One region of the Streptomyces kunmingensis genome, then DNA from elsewhere that is predicted to be linked to it. Evidence: riboswitches for the same ligand, from Rfam matches in the RefSeq annotation. Region 1 holds a riboswitch; each other region holds the start of a gene.
The links. Region 1 has a riboswitch for cobalamin ahead of nicT (Nickel transporter NicT). Riboswitches for the same ligand answer to the same signal wherever they lie in the genome.
Positions count from the first base shown of each region.

Region 2: linked by a shared signal. The riboswitch ahead of ABD366_RS31050 (FecCD family ABC transporter permease) and the one ahead of nicT (Nickel transporter NicT) in region 1 are both predicted to bind cobalamin.
Region 3: linked by a shared signal. The riboswitch ahead of ABD366_RS22565 (ribonucleoside-diphosphate reductase subunit alpha) and the one ahead of nicT (Nickel transporter NicT) in region 1 are both predicted to bind cobalamin.
Region 4: linked by a shared signal. The riboswitch ahead of ABD366_RS07330 (ABC transporter substrate-binding protein) and the one ahead of nicT (Nickel transporter NicT) in region 1 are both predicted to bind cobalamin.

Region 1 is NZ_BAAATS010000005.1:584,628-589,043, reverse strand. Features, by position in the region: gene ABD366_RS07885 (CaiB/BaiF CoA transferase family protein) at 1-460, opposite strand, end outside; gene nicT (Nickel transporter NicT) at 540-1,661, opposite strand; cobalamin riboswitch at 1,693-1,912, opposite strand; gene ABD366_RS07875 (inorganic diphosphatase) at 1,959-2,384, opposite strand; gene ABD366_RS07870 (GNAT family N-acetyltransferase) at 2,554-3,054, opposite strand; gene rho (transcription termination factor Rho) at 3,126-4,304, opposite strand.
Region 2 is NZ_BAAATS010000028.1:52,266-56,681, reverse strand. Features, by position in the region: gene ABD366_RS31060 (NAD(+)/NADH kinase) at 1-892, opposite strand, end outside; gene ABD366_RS31055 (SPFH domain-containing protein) at 889-1,899, opposite strand; cobalamin riboswitch at 2,013-2,133, shown strand; gene ABD366_RS31050 (FecCD family ABC transporter permease) at 2,238-3,311, shown strand; gene ABD366_RS31045 (ABC transporter ATP-binding protein) at 3,403-4,164, shown strand; gene ABD366_RS31040 (ABC transporter substrate-binding protein) at 4,201-4,416, shown strand, end outside.
Region 3 is NZ_BAAATS010000018.1:202,454-206,869, forward strand. Features, by position in the region: gene ABD366_RS22555 (DUF3311 domain-containing protein) at 1-181, shown strand, start outside; gene mctP (monocarboxylate uptake permease MctP) at 178-1,803, shown strand; cobalamin riboswitch at 1,928-2,055, shown strand; gene ABD366_RS22565 (ribonucleoside-diphosphate reductase subunit alpha) at 2,179-4,416, shown strand, end outside.
Region 4 is NZ_BAAATS010000005.1:457,678-462,093, forward strand. Features, by position in the region: gene ABD366_RS07320 (basic amino acid/polyamine antiporter) at 1-854, shown strand, start outside; gene ABD366_RS07325 (arginine deiminase) at 889-2,151, shown strand; cobalamin riboswitch at 2,276-2,478, shown strand; gene ABD366_RS07330 (ABC transporter substrate-binding protein) at 2,514-3,578, shown strand; gene ABD366_RS07335 (FecCD family ABC transporter permease) at 3,575-4,416, shown strand, end outside.

The sequences.
Region 1 (4,416 bases):
CCGACACGACGCCCGTCTCGCACTGCACGAGGAGGTCGTACGCCTTGCGGTGCGCCCACGGCCCGTCGCTGCCGTAGCCGGAGATGTCGCAGACGATCAGATCCGGGTGGCGCTCCGCCAACTCCCGCGCGGACAGACCGAGGCGGGCCGCGGCGCCCGGCGCCAGGTTCTGTACGAAGACGTCCGCGCCGGCGAGCAGCCGCTCCAGGACCGCGCGCCCGCCGGCCGTCTTGACGTCGAGCGTCACCGAGTCCTTCGAGCGGTTCAGCCACACGAAGTGGCTGGACTGGCCGTGCACCGTCTCGTCGTAGCGGCGCGCGAAGTCGCCCCCGCCCGGGCGCTCGATCTTGATCACCCGTGCGCCGAGGTCGGCGAGCTGGCGCGTGGCGAACGGCGCGGCCACCGCCTGTTCCAGACTGACGACGGCGACGCCGTCGAGGGGCAGGTGGGCGGCGCTCATCCGGGGTCCTCCGTGCTCGTACGGGTGTCGTCGTGCTGCACGGTATGCGACGCTCACGCCCGCCCGGCGGGCAGGATCCTCAGCCGCTCTCGGCGGCCCGCGTGGACCAGCGCTGCTCGACCCTGGCAAGGCGCCAGTACGCGATCGCCGCCGCCCACACCACGACGAAGAGACCGACGATGACATAGCCGACGTTGTCCAGGTCGAGCCCGGCTATCCACCCCGTCACCGCGTCGGTGAGGCCGAGCTTCTCGTGCAGGACGCCGACGAGTTCGATCGTGCCGATGAAGAAGGCGACCGCGATCGACAGGCCGGTGATGGTGAGGTTGTAGAACACCTTGCGCACCGGGTTGGAGAACGCCCACTGGTAGGCGAAGTTCATGAACGTCCCGTCGAGCGTGTCGAACAGGCTCATGCCCGCGGCGAACAGCAGGGGCAGACACAGGATCGCGTACCAGGGCAGCCCCGCCGCGGCGCCGCTGCCGGCCATCACCATCAAGGTCACCTCGGTCGCCGTGTCGAAGCCGAGGCCGAAGAGGAAACCGAGCGGATACATCTGCCCCGGGCGGGTGATCGACCTGGTGAAACGGCCGAGGATCCGGTTCATGAAACCCCGTGAGTCCAGGTGCTGCTCCAGCGCGCGTTCGTCGTACGAGCCCTCGCGCATCGCCCGGAAGACCTTCAGGATGCCCAGCAGCGCCACGAGGTTGAGCGCGGCGATGAGGTACAGGAACGTACCCGAGACGGTGGTGCCGACGATGCCGAGCACCTGGTGGGTGCCGGACTCGTCGTTCAGCAGGGTGCCCGCGAGGGCCGCGCCGCCCGCGACGAGGGCGGCCATCGCGACGACCACGCTGGAGTGGCCGAGCGCGAACCAGAAACCCACGGAGACGGGCCGCTTGCCGTCCGCCATCAGCTTGCGGGTCGTGTTGTCGATCGCGGCGATGTGGTCGGCGTCGAAGGCGTGCCGCATCCCGAGGGTGTACGCGGTGACGCCGAGGCCGATACCGAAGGCCTTGTTGCCGACCTCGTAGTGCTCGGGGACGACGAGGAGGAACAGCACGCCGAACGCGACGATGTGCAGCGCGGCGATCACCGCCATGAGACCCGCGGTGCGCACGGTGTCCTCGCGGCGCCAGCGGAAGGCCGGGTGGGGGTGCGGGCCGGTGGGCCGCGCGGGGGAGTTTCCGGGCAGGGTCATGCCTTGATCACGCTCCAGCACCTCGTGGATCACTTCGTGAGATGCCGCGGCCGGTCTCCTGGCTTACGGGTGTGCCACGCCGCTCCTGCCTTCCCAGCAGCCCGAAGGCGTCCAGTGGCGCGGTGGAACGGCGTGTTCCGCACCCACCCGAGGGCGGTGCGGAACCCGATCACAGTGGCGAGGGCCGCTCCGGACTTGACCCCTGGGGGCCGTCACCGGTCTTCCCGAGCACCACGGCCCGGCCACCCTAGTCGACGCACTCCCCGGCGCCGCGGGCGGCTGTCCCACCGCGGGCGGCTATCCCCGCCGGCGCGCGCGGGCCCGCCCGATCTCCTCGTACGCCTTGTCGCGGCCCTCCCAGTGCGAGCCCTCCACCGACTTGCCGGGTTCCAGGTCCTTGTAGACCTCGAAGAAATGGGTGATCTCCAGGCGGTCGAACTCGGGGATGTCCTCGATGTCCTGGATCGAGGCATGGCGCGGGTCGTGGGCGGGGACGCAGAGGACCTTCTCGTCCGGGCCCTTCTCGTCGCTCATCACGAACATGCCGATCGCCCGGCACTCGATGGTGCAGCCGGGAAAGGTGGGGTCGTCGGTCAGGACGAGCGCGTCCAGCGGGTCGCCGTCGCCGCCGAGCGTGCCGTCGACGTAGCCGTAGTCCGCGGGGTACTGGGTCGAGGTGAACAGCATGCGGTCGAGCCTGATCCGGCCGAGCTCGTGATCCATCTCGTACTTGTTCCGGGAGCCCTGCGGTATTTCCACGATCACGTCGAACGCGTCGCCGCGCGTCTCGCTGCCGCCCAATGTGGCCTCCTTGCCCCATTGCCGCCCGCTCGGATGCCCCCGAGTGTGCGCCGTGCGCGGCGAGACCGGAACCCCTCGGACCGCGCGGGAGTCACACCGAGGGAGAGATGGGGAAGACGAGTTCGGGGCGGTCCCAGGCGACGGCCGGGGGATGCGCGGCATCGGTCCCGGTGCGCAGGGCCCCCACGCTGCGGTAGAAGCCCTCGGCGGGCGGGTGGGAGACGACGCGCACATGGTCGAGCCCGGCGGTCGCGGCCTCCGCCCGCATGTGCGCGACGAGCAGACGTCCGATGCCCAGGCCCTGCGCGTCGTTCGCGACGAACATCAGGTCCAGCTCGGGAGGGGCGAGGAGCAGGGAGTAGAAGCCGAGTACGCGCTCGTCCGCCCCGCCGGTCGCGCCGGTCGCGACGAAGACCCGGTGCGCCTCGATGTAGTCGGGGCCGACCCGGTAGCCCGCGACCATTCCCGCGTACGGGCCCTCGTAGGCGCGGGAGCCGCGCACGAGCCGGGTCAGGCGTCTGGCGTCGCCCGCGGTGGCCCGCCGCACCGTGACGGCCGGGCCGCCACCGGGGCGCGTAATGCTCGAGGTCATACAGCGAGTATTACGCACCCGGGGGAGGCGTCGGCCCGGTGGGTACCGGTCTCAGCCGGTGGGTACCGGTCTCAGCCGGTGGGCACCGTCGAATGGACCTGGCGCAGGAACGCGGCGTTGTCCGGGGTGCGGCGCAGCTTGTCGAGCAGTGCCTCGTAGGAGGACTGGCCTTCGCGGCCCTGGAGGGCCCGGCGCAGCCCCCGTACGGCGGTCAACTCGGGTGCGGGCAGCAGGAGTTCCTCGCGACGGGTCCCGGAGGGGGTGATGTCGACGGCGGGGTGGACGCGGCGGTCGGCGAGCGAGCGGTCGAGGCGCAGCTCCATGTTGCCGGTGCTCTTGAGCTCCTCGAAGAAGTAGTCGTCGGCGCGGGAGCCGGTGTCGACCAGGGCCGTGGCGAGGATCGTCAGGGAGCCGGCCTCCTCCGTGTTGCGGGCGGCGCCGAACAGGCGCTTCGGGCCGAACAGCGCGGCGGCGTCGACACCGCCGGACAGGGTGCGGCCACCTGAAGAGGCCGCGTTGTTGTGGGCGCGGCACAGCCGGGTGAGGGAGTCGAGCAGGATCACCACGTCGCGGCCCTGTTCGACGAGGCGCTTGGCGCGCTCCACGGCGAGCTCGGCGAGCGCGATGTGTGCCTTGGCGGGCTGGTCGAACGTGGAGGCGTACACCTCGCCGCGCACGGAGCGCCGCATGTCGGTGACCTCCTCGGGGCGTTCGTCGACGAGCACCACCATCAGCTCGGCCTCGGGATGGTTCGCGGCGACGGCCGCGGCGAGCTGCTGGAGCAGGACGGTCTTGCCGGTCTTGGGCGGCGCGACGATCAGTCCGCGCTGCCCTTTGCCGATGGGGGCGAACAGGTCGACGACGCGGCCCCCGAGGCCGCTCGCCGGGCTCTCCATGCGCAGCCGTGCCGCGGGGTGGAGCGGGGTGAGGTCGCCGAAGCGGGGGCGGCGGCGCACGGCGTCGACGGGGGCGCCGTCGATGGTCTCGACGTGGCTGAGCGTGTGCGGTTTGGCGCACAGCCCGTCCACGAAGTCGCCCTTGCGCAGGCCGAGTTGACGGATGAGAGTGGCGGGGACCTGGACATCGCGGGAGGTCGGCAACAGGTCCCTCCCGCGCAGCAGGCCCTGCCCGTTCACGCCGATGTCGAGGACGCCGGCGGTCCGGACGGGGGCCTTGGGTGCGGAGGCGGCGCGCGGCCTCTCCGCGGCGGTGCTGGGCTTTTCCAGCGCTTCGAGAGTGGTGCTGGTCATGGTCGATCAGGGTCCTTTCGCGGACGCGGTCCGTACGCGGGCAGAGGAGGGGTGGGATCCGGCGCGAGGCGGGGCGGAATGTCACGCCCCGTGGACGGGCAGAACAGCCCGT
Region 2 (4,416 bases), on a different contig from region 1:
TGAGCCGCAGCTTCGTGGGGCACAGGCCGAGGCGGATCGTCTGGCCCCAGGTCAGCTCGATCGCGTCGCTCTCCATGCCGTCCCCGAAGGCGACTAGCCGCTCGGACTCCACGGTCACCGACAGCCGTGCGCCGGCGGTGAGTTCACCCGCGTTCAGTTGCGTCCCGGTGACAGGCGACGGCCACGCTTCCCGTACGAACCAGGCGAGCCGGTCGTCCGTCGGCCCCGGCAGCCGCGGTTGCGCGGCGCGCTCCTGCCACACCGACCGCAGCCAGCCGGTGGCGCCGGTTCCCGTCCCGATCAACACCCCGGAGGAGGCCTGGGCCTCGACGGCACCCCTGTCGTCGTCGAGGCCCAGGCGGTAGCGGGCGGTGCGGTGGCCTGCCGCACCGACATAGATCTCGTTGAGCGCCACCAGACGCTGACTGTCGTCGGTGACGGCCTCGACCATGGTCAGCTCGTCCGCGCCGGCCGACGCGGAGAAGGCGGCGGGCAGCAGCCGGGCCACGGCCTCCGGGCGGTGGCGCACCAGGACGCCCGGGTTGCGGCCGGGGTCGGCGTCGACCCCGAGCACCGGCTGATCCCCGGCGTACTGCGCGACGTTGGCCACGAGCCCGTCCTGCCCGACCACCACCACGGCGTCCTGCGGACCGAACAGGAAGCGGTCCAGATCCGCCCGCTCCACCTGCGCGCGCCGCCAGTTCAGCGGCACCGCGGCCGACACCTGCGCGAGCGCGCGCCGGGCCCGGTGGTGCCGTTCGACGACCTCGTCGATGGAGCGGCCCCGCGAGGAGAGGAAGAAGGCGGCCTGCCCGTGCGTGCCGTGCCGGGCGACCAACTCCTCGTACTCCGTGGTGCGATGGACCAGGACGGCGCGGGGCGCGAGGCTCATGCTCCCGGCTCCTGCTGTGCCCCGAAGCGCGCGAGCAGCCCGGTCAGCACGTCCGGGGAGACGGTGACGCTGTCGATGCGGGGCAGGTTCTCGGCCAGCCGGGTGCCGGTCAGGGCGTGCAGGGTCGCCACGTCGGCCTCGCCGTGCACGCGCAGCCAGGCCGCCTGTGCCTGGGCCCTGGCCTCGCCGACCTCACGGGCGCCCTCGGCCTCCGCGCGGGCGAGCCGGACGGCCCGGTCGGCCTCCGCGCCGACCCGTACCGCGTCGGCGGCCGCCTTCTCCTCGGCCTCGCGCCGGCTGTTGGCACCGCGCTGCTCGACCAACTGCTCCTCGCGCCGGGCCAGTTCGATCTGGCTGGCCAGTTCGTTCTCGGCGATGGCGCGCTCGCGCTCCACGGCGACCGCGCGCCGCTCGTAGGTGGCGCGGTCCGCCTCCTGCTGGATGAGTTCGCGGGCGGGGGTGCGCAGCGCGCGCTCCACCTCCGGTTCGGGGCGCACCGCCATGACCCGTACCGCGACGATCTCGATGCCGGTGGCGGGCAGCCGCGGCTCCTCGCCCAGGCCCTGGGTGACGCGCTCGCGCACCGCGGGCACGCCGTCGGCGAGGGCAGCGGCCAGCGGGGTGCGGGCGAGCACTTCGAGGGCGTGCTGCTGGGCGCTCTCGGTCAGGAGCGTGGCGAGCTGCTCCAGAGGGGCGCCGCGCCACACGCCCGTGTCCGGGTCCACGGAGAAGTCGAGGCGCTCGGCCGCGACGGCGGGATCGGCGATCCGGTACGTGACCGTGGCCTGCACGGCGACGTCCTGGAAATCGGCGGTGCGGGCGTGGAAGGTCATCGCCAACTCCCGGTCGTCCACCGGCACTTCCGACAACGCGGCCGTCAGGGGACGGAACCAGAAGCTCAGCCCCGAACCGTCGTGCGCGAGCCGCCCCGAGCGGTGGTGCCGTACGTGGGACGTGGGCGCCGTCCGCAGATGACGCCAGCCGAAGCGCTTGGTGATGTCGGCCATGGGAACCCCCTCGATTAGAGTCATCATGACTTTAAATAGGAGCCTTCTTGTCGTCAAGGGGACGACAAGAAGTCGTGGCCGAGCACCGGCCGCAGCCCTCAACTCCGGCTTGCTACGCTGCGCATGCCTCCCGTGGGGGAAGCCGGTGCGAATCCGGCGCTGTCCCGCAACGGTGTACGTGGCTCGTCCAGAGCCACGCCAAGTCCGATCACCCACGGCAGGCGTGCAACCCGTCAACCGCTCGCCGTGGACTGCGAGCAGGGACCCCAGAGCCTCCGGGCCCTGCCGGCACCCTGCACGTTCCGCCGGCGGCACAGCCCGCAGGATGTGCGCCCGCCTTGACCACCGCTCTCTCCGCCCCCGCGGGTGTCACTCGCGGGCGCATACCCACCACCCCACTGGCCGTCGGGCTCGCACTCGTCCTGCTCGTCTCGCTCGCCTGCGGCGTCGCACTCGGAGCCACGGGCATGGGCTGGGGGCACGTACTGCGGCTCATGTGGGCGGGCCTGAGCGGAGGGAGTCTCGCTCCCGACGACGCCGCGGCGTACACCATCGTGTGGGAGATCCGCTTCCCCCGTGTCGTGCTCGCGGCCGTGGTGGGCGCCGGACTCGCCGCGGTCGGCGTCGCGGTACAGGCGCTGGTGCGCAACGCCCTCGCCGATCCCTTCGTCCTCGGCATCTCCTCGGGCGCCGCCGTCGGCGCCAACGCGGTCATCCTGTTCGGCGCCCTCGCCTCTCTCGGCGTATGGGCGCTGTCCCTCTCCGCCTTCCTGTCCGCACTCGTCGCGACTCTCGTCGTCTACGTGGTGGCCCGGTCCCCGCTCGGGCTCAGCCCGCTGCGGCTCGTCCTGACCGGTACCGCGCTCGCCTACGGGTTCCAGGCGGTCACGACCGTCATGGTCTTCGGCGCCGAGCGGGGTGAGGCAGCTCGCGCGGCGATGATGTGGCTGCTCGGCAGCCTGGGCGGGGCGACCTGGCCGAAGGTGCCGCTCGCCGCCGTGACGGTACTCGCGGGCTGGCTGTGGCTCCGGCTGCGGGCCGGCTCGCTGGACGCGCTGTCGATGGGGGACGAGACGGCGGCGGCGCTGGGCGTGCCGCCCGACCGGCTGCGGCGTGAACTGTTCGTCGTGACGGCGGCCGTGACGGGCACGGTCGTCGCGGTGAGCGGGGCGATCGGTTTCGTCGGGCTGATGGTTCCCCACCTCGTGCGCATGCTCGTGGGCGCCTCGCACGCGCGGGTGCTCGCGGTCGCGCCGTTCGCCGGGGCCGTGCTCCTCGTGTGGGCCGACGTGCTGTCGCGGATGCTGCTCGCGCCGACGGAACTTCCCGTGGGCGTGATCACGGCCGCCCTCGGCGTACCCGCGTTCCTGCTGCTCATGAGGCGCGGCGGACTCGCGCTCACGGGCCGCTGAATGCACGGCCGCCGAGTTCACGGCCGCCGAGTTCGCGCGCCGCATCACCTGCCCCGTACACGTACCGAAGTCCGGCTTGAGAGGAAGACACGTGCGACTCGATGTCGAAGGTGTTTCGGTCGAGGTGGCGGGCGCACGGCTCGTCGACGAGGTCACGCTCGACGCGCCCACCGGCTCCTTCGTGGGGCTCGTCGGCCCCAACGGCAGCGGGAAGTCGACGCTGCTGCGATGCGTCTACCGCGCGCGACGCCCCGACGCGGGAGTCGTCAGGGTCGAGGGCGAGGACGTCCACCGCATGACGCCCCGGGCCGCGGCGCGCGTGCTCGCCGCGCTGCCGCAGGAGACAGCGGCGGACTTCGACTTCACCGTCACCGAGGTCGTCGCGATGGGCCGCCTGCCGCACCGCGAACGCAACGCCGCGCGCGACCGGCGGATCTGCCGGACAGCGCTGGAACAGGCCGGTGTCGCGCACCTCGCCGAGCGCGGCTTCCTGTCGCTCTCGGGCGGTGAGAAGCAGCGTGTGCTCATCGCCCGCGCCCTCACCCAGGAGCCGCGCGTCCTCGTCCTGGACGAGCCCACCAACCACCTCGACATAGCCCACCAGCTCGACGTGCTGCGCCGGGTCCGCACCAGCGGGCCGACCGTGCTCGCGGCGCTGCACGACCTCAACCTCGCCGCCGCCCACTGCGACCGGCTGCACGTGCTGCACGGCGGCCGGGTCATCGCCTCGGGCCGCCCGGACGAGGTCCTCTCCCCCGAACTCCTCGCCGACGTCTTCGGCGTCCGGGCCCATCGGGTGCGCCACCCCGGGACCGGCACCACGCAGTTCCTCTTCGACCCCCTGAGCCCCTGACACCCCCGAGCCCCGACCCCTCCTGAAAGGCCACCCGTGCGCAAGCTCCTGCCCGCCGTCCCGCTCGGCCTCGCCGCCGCCCTCACCCTGACCGGCTGCGGCGCCGAGGTCGCATCCGACAACAAGACCGCGAAGTCGCAGGCGGTGACCGTCACCAACTGCGGCAAGAAGGTCACCTACGACACACGCCCCGAGCGGGTCGTCACCAACGATGTCGGCATCACCGAGCTCATGTTCGCGCTCCGCCTGGAG
Region 3 (4,416 bases), on a different contig from region 1:
CTCCTATTCCAAGATCGACCCGACCTTCATCGGCATCCCGTTCTTCTACTGGTACCAGATGCTCTGGGTCATCATCTCGACCGGGCTCACGATGATCGCGTACAAGCTGTGGCAGCGTGACCAGCGCGGCCGCAAGGCGTCGGCCTCCGCGTCCACCCAGGCTCCGGAGGGTCAGCGATGAACGGCGGCGTCAACGGTGTCGCGCTCACCGTCTTCATCTTCTTCTTCCTGGCCGTCACGGTCATGGGCTTCCTCGCCGCGCGCTGGCGCCGGTCCGAGAACGAGTCGCTCGACGAATGGGGCCTGGGCGGACGCTCGTTCGGCACCTGGATCACCTGGTTCCTGCTCGGCGGCGACCTCTACACGGCGTACACCTTCGTCGCCGTCCCCGCGGCGATCTACGCGGCGGGCGCGTCCGGCTTCTTCGCCGTGCCCTACACGATCCTGGTGTACCCGCTGATCTTCACGTTCCTGCCGCGCCTGTGGTCGGTCTCGCACAAGCACGGGTACGTGACCACGTCGGACTTCGTGCGCGGACGCTTCGGCTCCAAGGGCCTCTCACTGGCCGTCGCGATCACCGGCATCCTCGCCACGATGCCGTACATCGCACTGCAGCTCGTCGGCATCCAGGCGGTGCTCGACGTGATGGGCGTCGGCGGCGGCGAGAACACGAACTGGTTCATCAAGGACCTGCCGCTCCTCATCGCGTTCGGCGTGCTCGCGGCGTACACGTACTCCTCGGGTCTGCGGGCCCCGGCGCTGATCGCGTTCGTCAAGGACGGCCTGATCTACCTCGTCATCCTGGTCGCGATCATCTACATCCCGATCAAGCTGGGCGGCTTCGACGACATCTTCGCCGCGGCGGGCGAGAAGTTCGAGAAGCTCAATCCGGCGACCGGCAAACCCGTCGGGGCGCTCGCCCCCGGTGAGGCGGGCCACTGGACGTACGCGACACTCGCGCTCGGCTCGGCCCTCGCGCTGTTCATGTACCCGCACTCGATCACGGCGACCCTGTCGTCCAAGAGCCGCAACGTGATCCGCCGCAACACCACGATCCTGCCGCTCTACTCGCTCATGCTGGGCCTGCTCGCGCTGCTCGGGTTCATGGCGATCGCGGCCGGGATCAAGGTGCAGAACGGCCAGCTGGCGATCCCGCAGCTCTTCGAGGACATGTTCCCCGACTGGTTCACGGGTGTCGCCTTCGCCGCCATCGGCATCGGCGCGCTGGTCCCGGCGGCGATCATGTCCATCGCCGCGGCGAACCTCTTCACGCGCAACATCTACAAGGACTTCATCAAGCCCGACGCGACCCCGGCGCAGGAGACCAAGGTCTCCAAGCTCGTGTCGCTGCTCGTGAAGGTCGGCGCTCTCGCCTTCGTCCTGACCATGGACAAGACCGTCGCCATCAACTTCCAGCTGCTCGGCGGCATCTGGATCCTGCAGACCATGCCGGCCCTGGTGGGCGGCCTGTTCACGCGCTGGTTCCACCGCTGGGCGCTGCTCGCCGGCTGGGCTGTCGGCATGGTCTACGGCACGCTCGCCGCGTACGGGGTGGCGTCGCCGACGCAGAAGCACTTCGGCGGTTCCTCGAAGGAGATTCCCGGCATCGGGGAGATCGGCTACATCGGTCTGACGGCGTTCGTCATGAACGTGGTCGTGACCGTGGTCCTGACCTTCGTCCTGAAGGCCGTGAAGGCTCCGGACGGCGTCGACGAGACGGCGCCCGAGGACTACACCGCGGACGCGGGCGACAAGGGCGTCCAGCAGGACCTGCCCGTCGTCGGAGCGGACTCCGGGCACTAGACACCCCCGCATCGAAGGACGGGCCCCTCCCTGTGGAGGGGCCCGTCCCTTTGTGCGTGGGATCTTTCCCCCGGACCCGGTCGACACAAGATATGGGCCTGCCACGAACACCCGGCACAACATGTATGCTCGCTCTCGCTGCAGCCGCAGGGGAATCCGGTGCAAATCCGGAACTGTCCCGCAACGGTGAACGTACGCGTACATAAAGGCGCCCACGTGAGTCCGACGACCTGCCTCAGCCCGTCCGAGCCGCCCGGCCCGGACGGAGAGACGTCCGGGCCTCGCGGAATGGGCCGGTGACGACGGCGCCCCTTCGCGCGTGCCCGAGCCACTCCTCCCCCGCAGGTCTCGAGCCGAGCGAGGGAGAGCCCCCACGTGACCATCGCGCCGCCCGCCGAAACAGCCCCGGCCGCACCGGTCTCCGCCGCACCGGACGACGCTCCGGGCACTGCGCTGCTGCGCACCCTGACCGAGCTGACCGCCGATCTCCCCGGCACCGACCCCGGCCGGGTCGCCGCCGCCGCCCTGCGCGGCCGCAGCGCCCGCGCCGACACGGCCGAGCTGCGCGAACTCGCCACCGAGGCCGCGGCCGGGCTGATCTCCGAGGACCCCGTCTACTCGCGGCTCGCCGCCCGCCTCCTCACGCTCTCCATCGCCGCCGAGGCCGCCTCGCAGGGCGTGACCTCCTTCACCGGCTCCGTCGCCGTCGGCCACCGCGAGGGCCTGATCGCCGACCGCACCGCCGAGTTCGTCCGCGTCCACGCGGCACGGCTCGACGCGCTCATCGACACCGCGGCCGACGACCGGTTCGGCTACTTCGGCCTGCGCACCCTGCACAGCCGCTACCTGCTGCGCCACCCGATCACCCGGCACGTCATCGAGACCCCGCAGCACTTCATGCTGCGCGTCGCGGCGGGCCTGGCCGAGGACGAATCCGTCCGCGCCCTGGACGAAGTGGCGGCCCTCTACGGCCTGATGAGCCGCCTGGACTACCTGCCCTCCTCCCCCACCCTCTTCAACTCCGGCACCCGGCACCCCCAGATGTCGAGCTGCTACCTGCTCGACTCCCCGCTGGACGAGCTCGACTCGATCTACGACCGCTACCACCAGGTGGCCCGCCTCTCCAAGCACGCCGGCGGCATCGGACTCTCGTACTCCCGCATCCGCAGCCGCGGTTCGCTGATCCGCGGCACGAACGGGCACTCCAACGGCATCGTGCCGTTCCTGAAGACCCTCGACGCGTCGGTCGCCGCCGTGAACCAGGGCGGACGCCGCAAGGGCGCGGCCGCCGTCTACCTGGAGACGTGGCACTCCGACATCGAGGAGTTCCTGGAGCTGCGCGACAACACCGGCGAGGACGCGCGCCGCACCCACAACCTCAACCTCGCGCACTGGATCCCCGACGAGTTCATGCGCCGGGTCGCCGAGGGCGCCGACTGGTCGCTGTTCTCCCCGGCGGACGTGCCCGAGCTCGTCGACCTGTACGGCGCGGAGTTCGAGGACGCGTACCGCAGGGCGGAGGCCGAGGGGAAGGCGCAGAATACCATCCCCGCCCGGGATCTGTACGGCCGCATGATGCGCACCCTCGCGCAGACCGGCAACGGCTGGATGACCTTCAAGGACGCCGCCAACCGCACCGCCAACCAGACCGCGGAGCCCGGCCACACCGTCCACTCCTCGAACCTGTGCACCGAGATCCTGGAGGTCACGGACGACGGCGAGACGGCCGTCTGCAACCTCGGCTCGGTGAACCTCGGCGCGTTCGTGGCCGACGGCGAGCTCGACTGGGAGCGGCTCGACGAGACCGTCCGCACCGCCGTCACCTTCCTCGACCGCGTCGTCGACATCAACTTCTACCCGACCGAGCAGGCGGGCCGCTCCAACGCCCGCTGGCGCCCGGTCGGCCTCGGCGCGATGGGTTTGCAGGACGTCTTCTTCAAGCTGCGGCTGCCCTTCGACTCCCCCGAGGCCAAGGTCCTCTCCACGCGGATCCAGGAGCGCATCATGCTCGCCGCGTACGAGGCCTCCGCCGACCTCGCCGAACGCCCCCAAGCGCCTTCGACAAGCTCCGGTGCAGGGGGGACCCCCATCGGCCCCCTGCCCGCCTGGGAGAAGACCCGCACCGCCCGCGGCGTCCTGCACCCCGACCACTACCCCGACGCCCAGGTGACCTGGCCGGAGCGGTGGGCCGCGCTGCGGGAACGTATCGCCACCGTCGGCATGCGCAACTCGCTGCTCCTCGCCATCGCGCCGACCGCGACGATCGCCTCGATCGCGGGCGTCTACGAGTGCATCGAGCCGCAGGTCTCCAACCTCTTCAAGCGCGAGACGCTGTCCGGCGAGTTCCTCCAGGTCAACGCGTACCTGGTCGACGAGTTGAAGCGGCTCGGCGTCTGGGACGCGCAGACCCGGGAGGCGCTGCGCGAGTCCAACGGCTCGGTGCAGGGCTTCACCTGGGTGCCCGAGGAGGTCCGCGCCCTGTACCGCACGGCGTGGGAGCTCCCGCAGCGCGGCCTCATCGACATGGCGGCGGCCCGCACCCCGTTCCTCGACCAGGCCCAGTCCCTCAACCTGTTCCTGGAGACGCCGACCATCGGCAAGCTCTCCTCGATG
Region 4 (4,416 bases), 130 kb from region 1:
ACGCCGGGTCCCTGTTCGGCCAGGTCCGCGGCACGATGCTGGCCACCGTCTTCGTCTTCCTCGGCGTCGAGGGCGCGAGCGTCTACTCGCGGCACGCCAAGAAGCGCTCCGACGTCGGCCGGGCCACGATCCTCGGCTTCCTCAGCGTCTTCGCCGTCTTCGCCTCCGTCGTCATCGTGTCGTACGGGATCCTGCCGATGGGCGAGATCGCCGAGCTGCGCCAGCCGTCCATGGCGGGCGTGCTCGAGGACGCCGTCGGCACCTGGGGCAAGGTGTTCATCAGCGTCGGCCTGATCGTCTCCGTCCTCGGCGCCTATCTGGCGTGGACGCTGATGGCCGCCGAAGTGCTGTTCGTGGCGGCCAAGGACGACGACATGCCGCGGTTCCTGCGGCGCGCCACCGCCGCGGACGTCCCCGTGCCCGCGCTGCTCATGACGACCGTGCTCACGCAGGTGGTGCTGGTCGTCACCGCGTTCTCGGACGACGCCTTCAACTTCGCGCTCGACCTCACCAGCTCGCTCTCCCTGATCCCGTACCTGCTGGCCGCCGCCTTCGCCGTGAAGCTCGGGACGCGCACCGACCGCCGTACGGAGGGCGGGCGCACCACGTCGCGCGAGCTGACGATCGCGGCGATCGCCACGCTCTACACGGCGTTCATGCTGTACGCCGCCGGGCTGAAGTTCGTCCTGGTCTCGTTCGTCTTCTACGCGCCGGCCACGATCCTGTTCGTCATGGCCCGCAGGGAGCAGGGCAGACGCCTGTTCTCCCCGCGCGAGCTGGCCATCCTGGCCGTGTCCGTCGTGGGCGCCGTGCTCGGCGTCGTCGCGCTGGCCGCCGGCTGGATCAGCCTGTGAGTCCCGTCCGCCCCTCAAGCCCCGGAGGCACACCGTGACCGACCACGACACCCCCGCTTCGGCCGCGTACGGCGTCCACTCCGAGGTGGGCCGGCTGCGCAAGGTGCTCGTCTGCTCGCCGGGGCTCGCCCACCGCCGGCTGACCCCGACCAACGCCGACGATCTTCTCTTCGACGACGTCATGTGGGTGGAGAACGCCCAGCGGGACCACGCCGACTTCGTGAACAAGCTGCGGCAGCGCGGTATCGAGGTGGTCGAGCTGCACGAGCTGCTCGCGCAGACCATGGCGCTGCCCCGAGCGCGGTCCTGGCTTCTGGACCGCAAGATCATCGCCAATCAGGTGGGTACGGGGCTGATCGACGACACCCGCGCCTTCCTGGAGACACTGGAGCCGCGACAGCTCGCCGAGTTCCTCATCGGCGGTCTCGCCACCACCGACCTGCCGGACGAGTACCGCTCCGCGTACGTGTCGATGGCCCGGGAATCGACCGGTGTACGCGAGTACCTGATGCCGCCGCTGCCCAACACGCTCTACACCCGCGACACCACCTGCTGGCTGTACGGCGGCCTCACCCTCAACCCGCTGTACTGGCCCGCGCGGCACGACGAGACCCTGCTGATGAAGGCGATCTACTGCTTCCACCCGGACTTCGTCGACTCGACCGTGTGGTGGGGCGACCCCGAACTCGCCTGGGGGCAGGCCACGTTCGAGGGCGGCGACATCATGCCCGTCGGCAACGGCGTGGTCCTGATGGGCATGAGCGAGCGCACCTCGCGGCAGGCCATCACGCAGGTCGCCGCCGCCCTGTTCAAGAGCGGCGCGGCCGAGCACGTCATCGTCGCCGGGATGCCGAAGCTGCGCTCGGCGATGCATCTGGACACCGTCTTCACGTTCGCCGACCGGGACATCGTGACGCTCTACCCGCGGATCATGGACTCGGTGCACACGTTCTCGCTGCGGCCCAGCGACCGGGCGCCGGGGCTCTCCATCGTCGACGAGGGCTCCGCGTCCTTCGTCGACGTCGTCGCCAAGGGGCTCGGACTGCCGGACCTGCGGGTGATCGAGACCGGCGGCGACGTCTACGCGTCCGAGCGCCAGCAGTGGGACAGCGGCAACAACGCGGTCGCCCTCGAACCCGGCGTCGTCGTCACCTACGACCGCAACACCCAGACCAACACACTGCTGCGCAAGGCCGGCGTCGAGGTCATCACCATCGTCGGCGCCGAACTCGGCCGCGGCCGCGGCGGCGGCCACTGCATGACGTGCCCCATCATCCGCGAGCCCGTGACCTTCTGACCGCGCTCGCCCGCCACGGTGCCGGTGACGAAGACGTCGCCGGGGTACAGGAACGGCCGATCCTGACCCGGGTAGTGAGGCTGCGCACGAGCGGCGAACGATTTCCGGGAGCTGGTCAGGCGCGTGATACGTTCCGGAGGCCAGTCGTACCTTTGTGCGTTCTCGAACGCGTACGGGTCAGGGAATCCGGTGGAAATCCGGAGCTGACGCGCAGCGGTGAGGGTGACGGGCGGAGCCACAGCCACTGAGCCGATCGCCGGTTCGGGAAGGCGCCCCGTCCGGACGATCCCAAGTCCGAAGACCTGCTGGCACCCTCCGGAGCCGAACTGCGGCCGGGGGTGAACCGTAGGCCGGCTCCGCGCATGAGCCCTGGACGCAGAGGAACTCCCGTGCTGTTCGCACGTCACATCCGCCGTAGCGCACCGCTGTTGGCGGGCGCCCTTCTCCTCACGGCGTGCGGCGGCTCGGGCTCCGCCGGCACCGCGGACCGCGCGGGCGCTTCGGACTCCGCCGTCACCCTGGACAACTGCGGCAAGAAGGTCCGCGTCGCGCACGCCCCGCGCCGTGCCGTCGCCCTCGACCAGGGATCCGCGGAGATCATGCTCTCGCTCGGTCTCGCGGACCGGATGGTGGGGACCGCGACGTGGACCGATCCCGTCCTGAAGGGGCTGGAGAAGGCGAACGCGAAGGTGCCGCGGCTCGCCGACCGCTACCCGTCCTTCGAGAAGGTCCTGGACACCGAACCGGACTTCGTCTCCGCGTCGCTCACGAACACCATCGGCAAGGGCGGGGTGGCGCCGCGTGAGCAGTTCGACAAGCTCGGCGTGCCCACCTACCTCTCCCCCACCGACTGCGCCGGCAAGGACAACAGCGGGGACGGCGACGGCGAGCGCACCAGCGCGCTGGCCCTCGACACCGTCTACGGCGAGATACGTGACCTGGCACGGATCTTCGACGTGAAGGAGCGCGGCGACAAACTCGTCGCGCGGCTCCAGTCCCGCGTCGCCAAAGCGACTTCGGGCGTGGACGCCGAGGGTGTGAGCGTCCTGTACTGGTTCGCGAACTCCGACTCGCCGTACATGGCGGGCTGTTGCGGCGCGCCCGGCATCGTCACCAAGGAACTCGGGATGCGCAACGTCTTCGACGACACGCACGAGGAGTGGCCGCAGATCAACTGGGAGACCGTCGCGGACCGCGATCCGGACGTCCTCGTCATCGGCGATCTGACCCGCCGCTCGCAGTCCGCGGAGTCCGCCGCACAGAAGATCAAGTTCCTGGAGAGCGACCCGGTCACCAAGAACATGACCGCGGTCCGCGAGAAGCGCTACGTCCTGCTCAGCGGGCAGGCACTGAACCCGACGATCCGCACCGTCGACGGGGTGGAGAAGGTGGCCGCCGCGCTGCGCGACTTCGGCCTGGACAAGTGAGCGCCCTCCGGCCCGCCCTGTACTGGGCCGCGGCCCTCGCGGCACTCTGCGCCTCGGTCGCCGTGGCCATCACCATCGGCCCGGCGCACATCAGCGTCGCCGATGTGTGGTCGGCGGTCGGCGCCCGGCTCGGCTGGGGCGGTTCGGACCTCTCCCCGATCCGCGACGGCATCGTCTGGAACCTCCGGCTGCCGCGCACCCTGCTCGCCGCGGTCTGCGGGGCCGGGCTCGCGGTGTGCGGCACGGTGCTGCAAGCACTGCTGCGCAACCCCCTCGCCGACCCGTTCGTGCTCGGCGTCTCCTCGGGCGCGTCGACCGGCGCCGTCCTCGTCGTGGTGCTCGGCCTCGGCGGCGGCGCCCTCTCCGTGTCCGGCGGGGCGTTCATCGGCGCGCTCTGCTCGTTCGCCCTCGTCCTGGTCCTCAGCCATGTGCTGGGCGGCACGACGGACCGGGTGGTGCTGTGCGGGGTCGCGGCGATGCAGCTGTTCTCCTCACTGACCTCGTTCGTGGTCCTGACCGCGGCCGATGCCGAGACGACCCGCGGCGTCCTGTTCTGGCTGCTCGGCTCGCTCGGCGGAGTCGGCTGGACCGAGGTGTGGCTGTGTCTCGCGGTGCTCGTGGTGACGCTGACGGTCTGCCTCGGGTACGGCCGGACTCTGGACGCCTTCTCCTTCGGGCCGGAGGCGGCGGCCGCGCTCGGCGTGCACGTGGCGCGCACCCGGCTCGTCCTGCTGTGCGTGACGGCGCTGCTGACGGCGGCGCTGGTGAGCGCGGCCGGGGCGATCGGTTTCGTCGGACTCGTCCTGCCGCACGCGGCGCGCGCCCTGGTCGGCCCCGG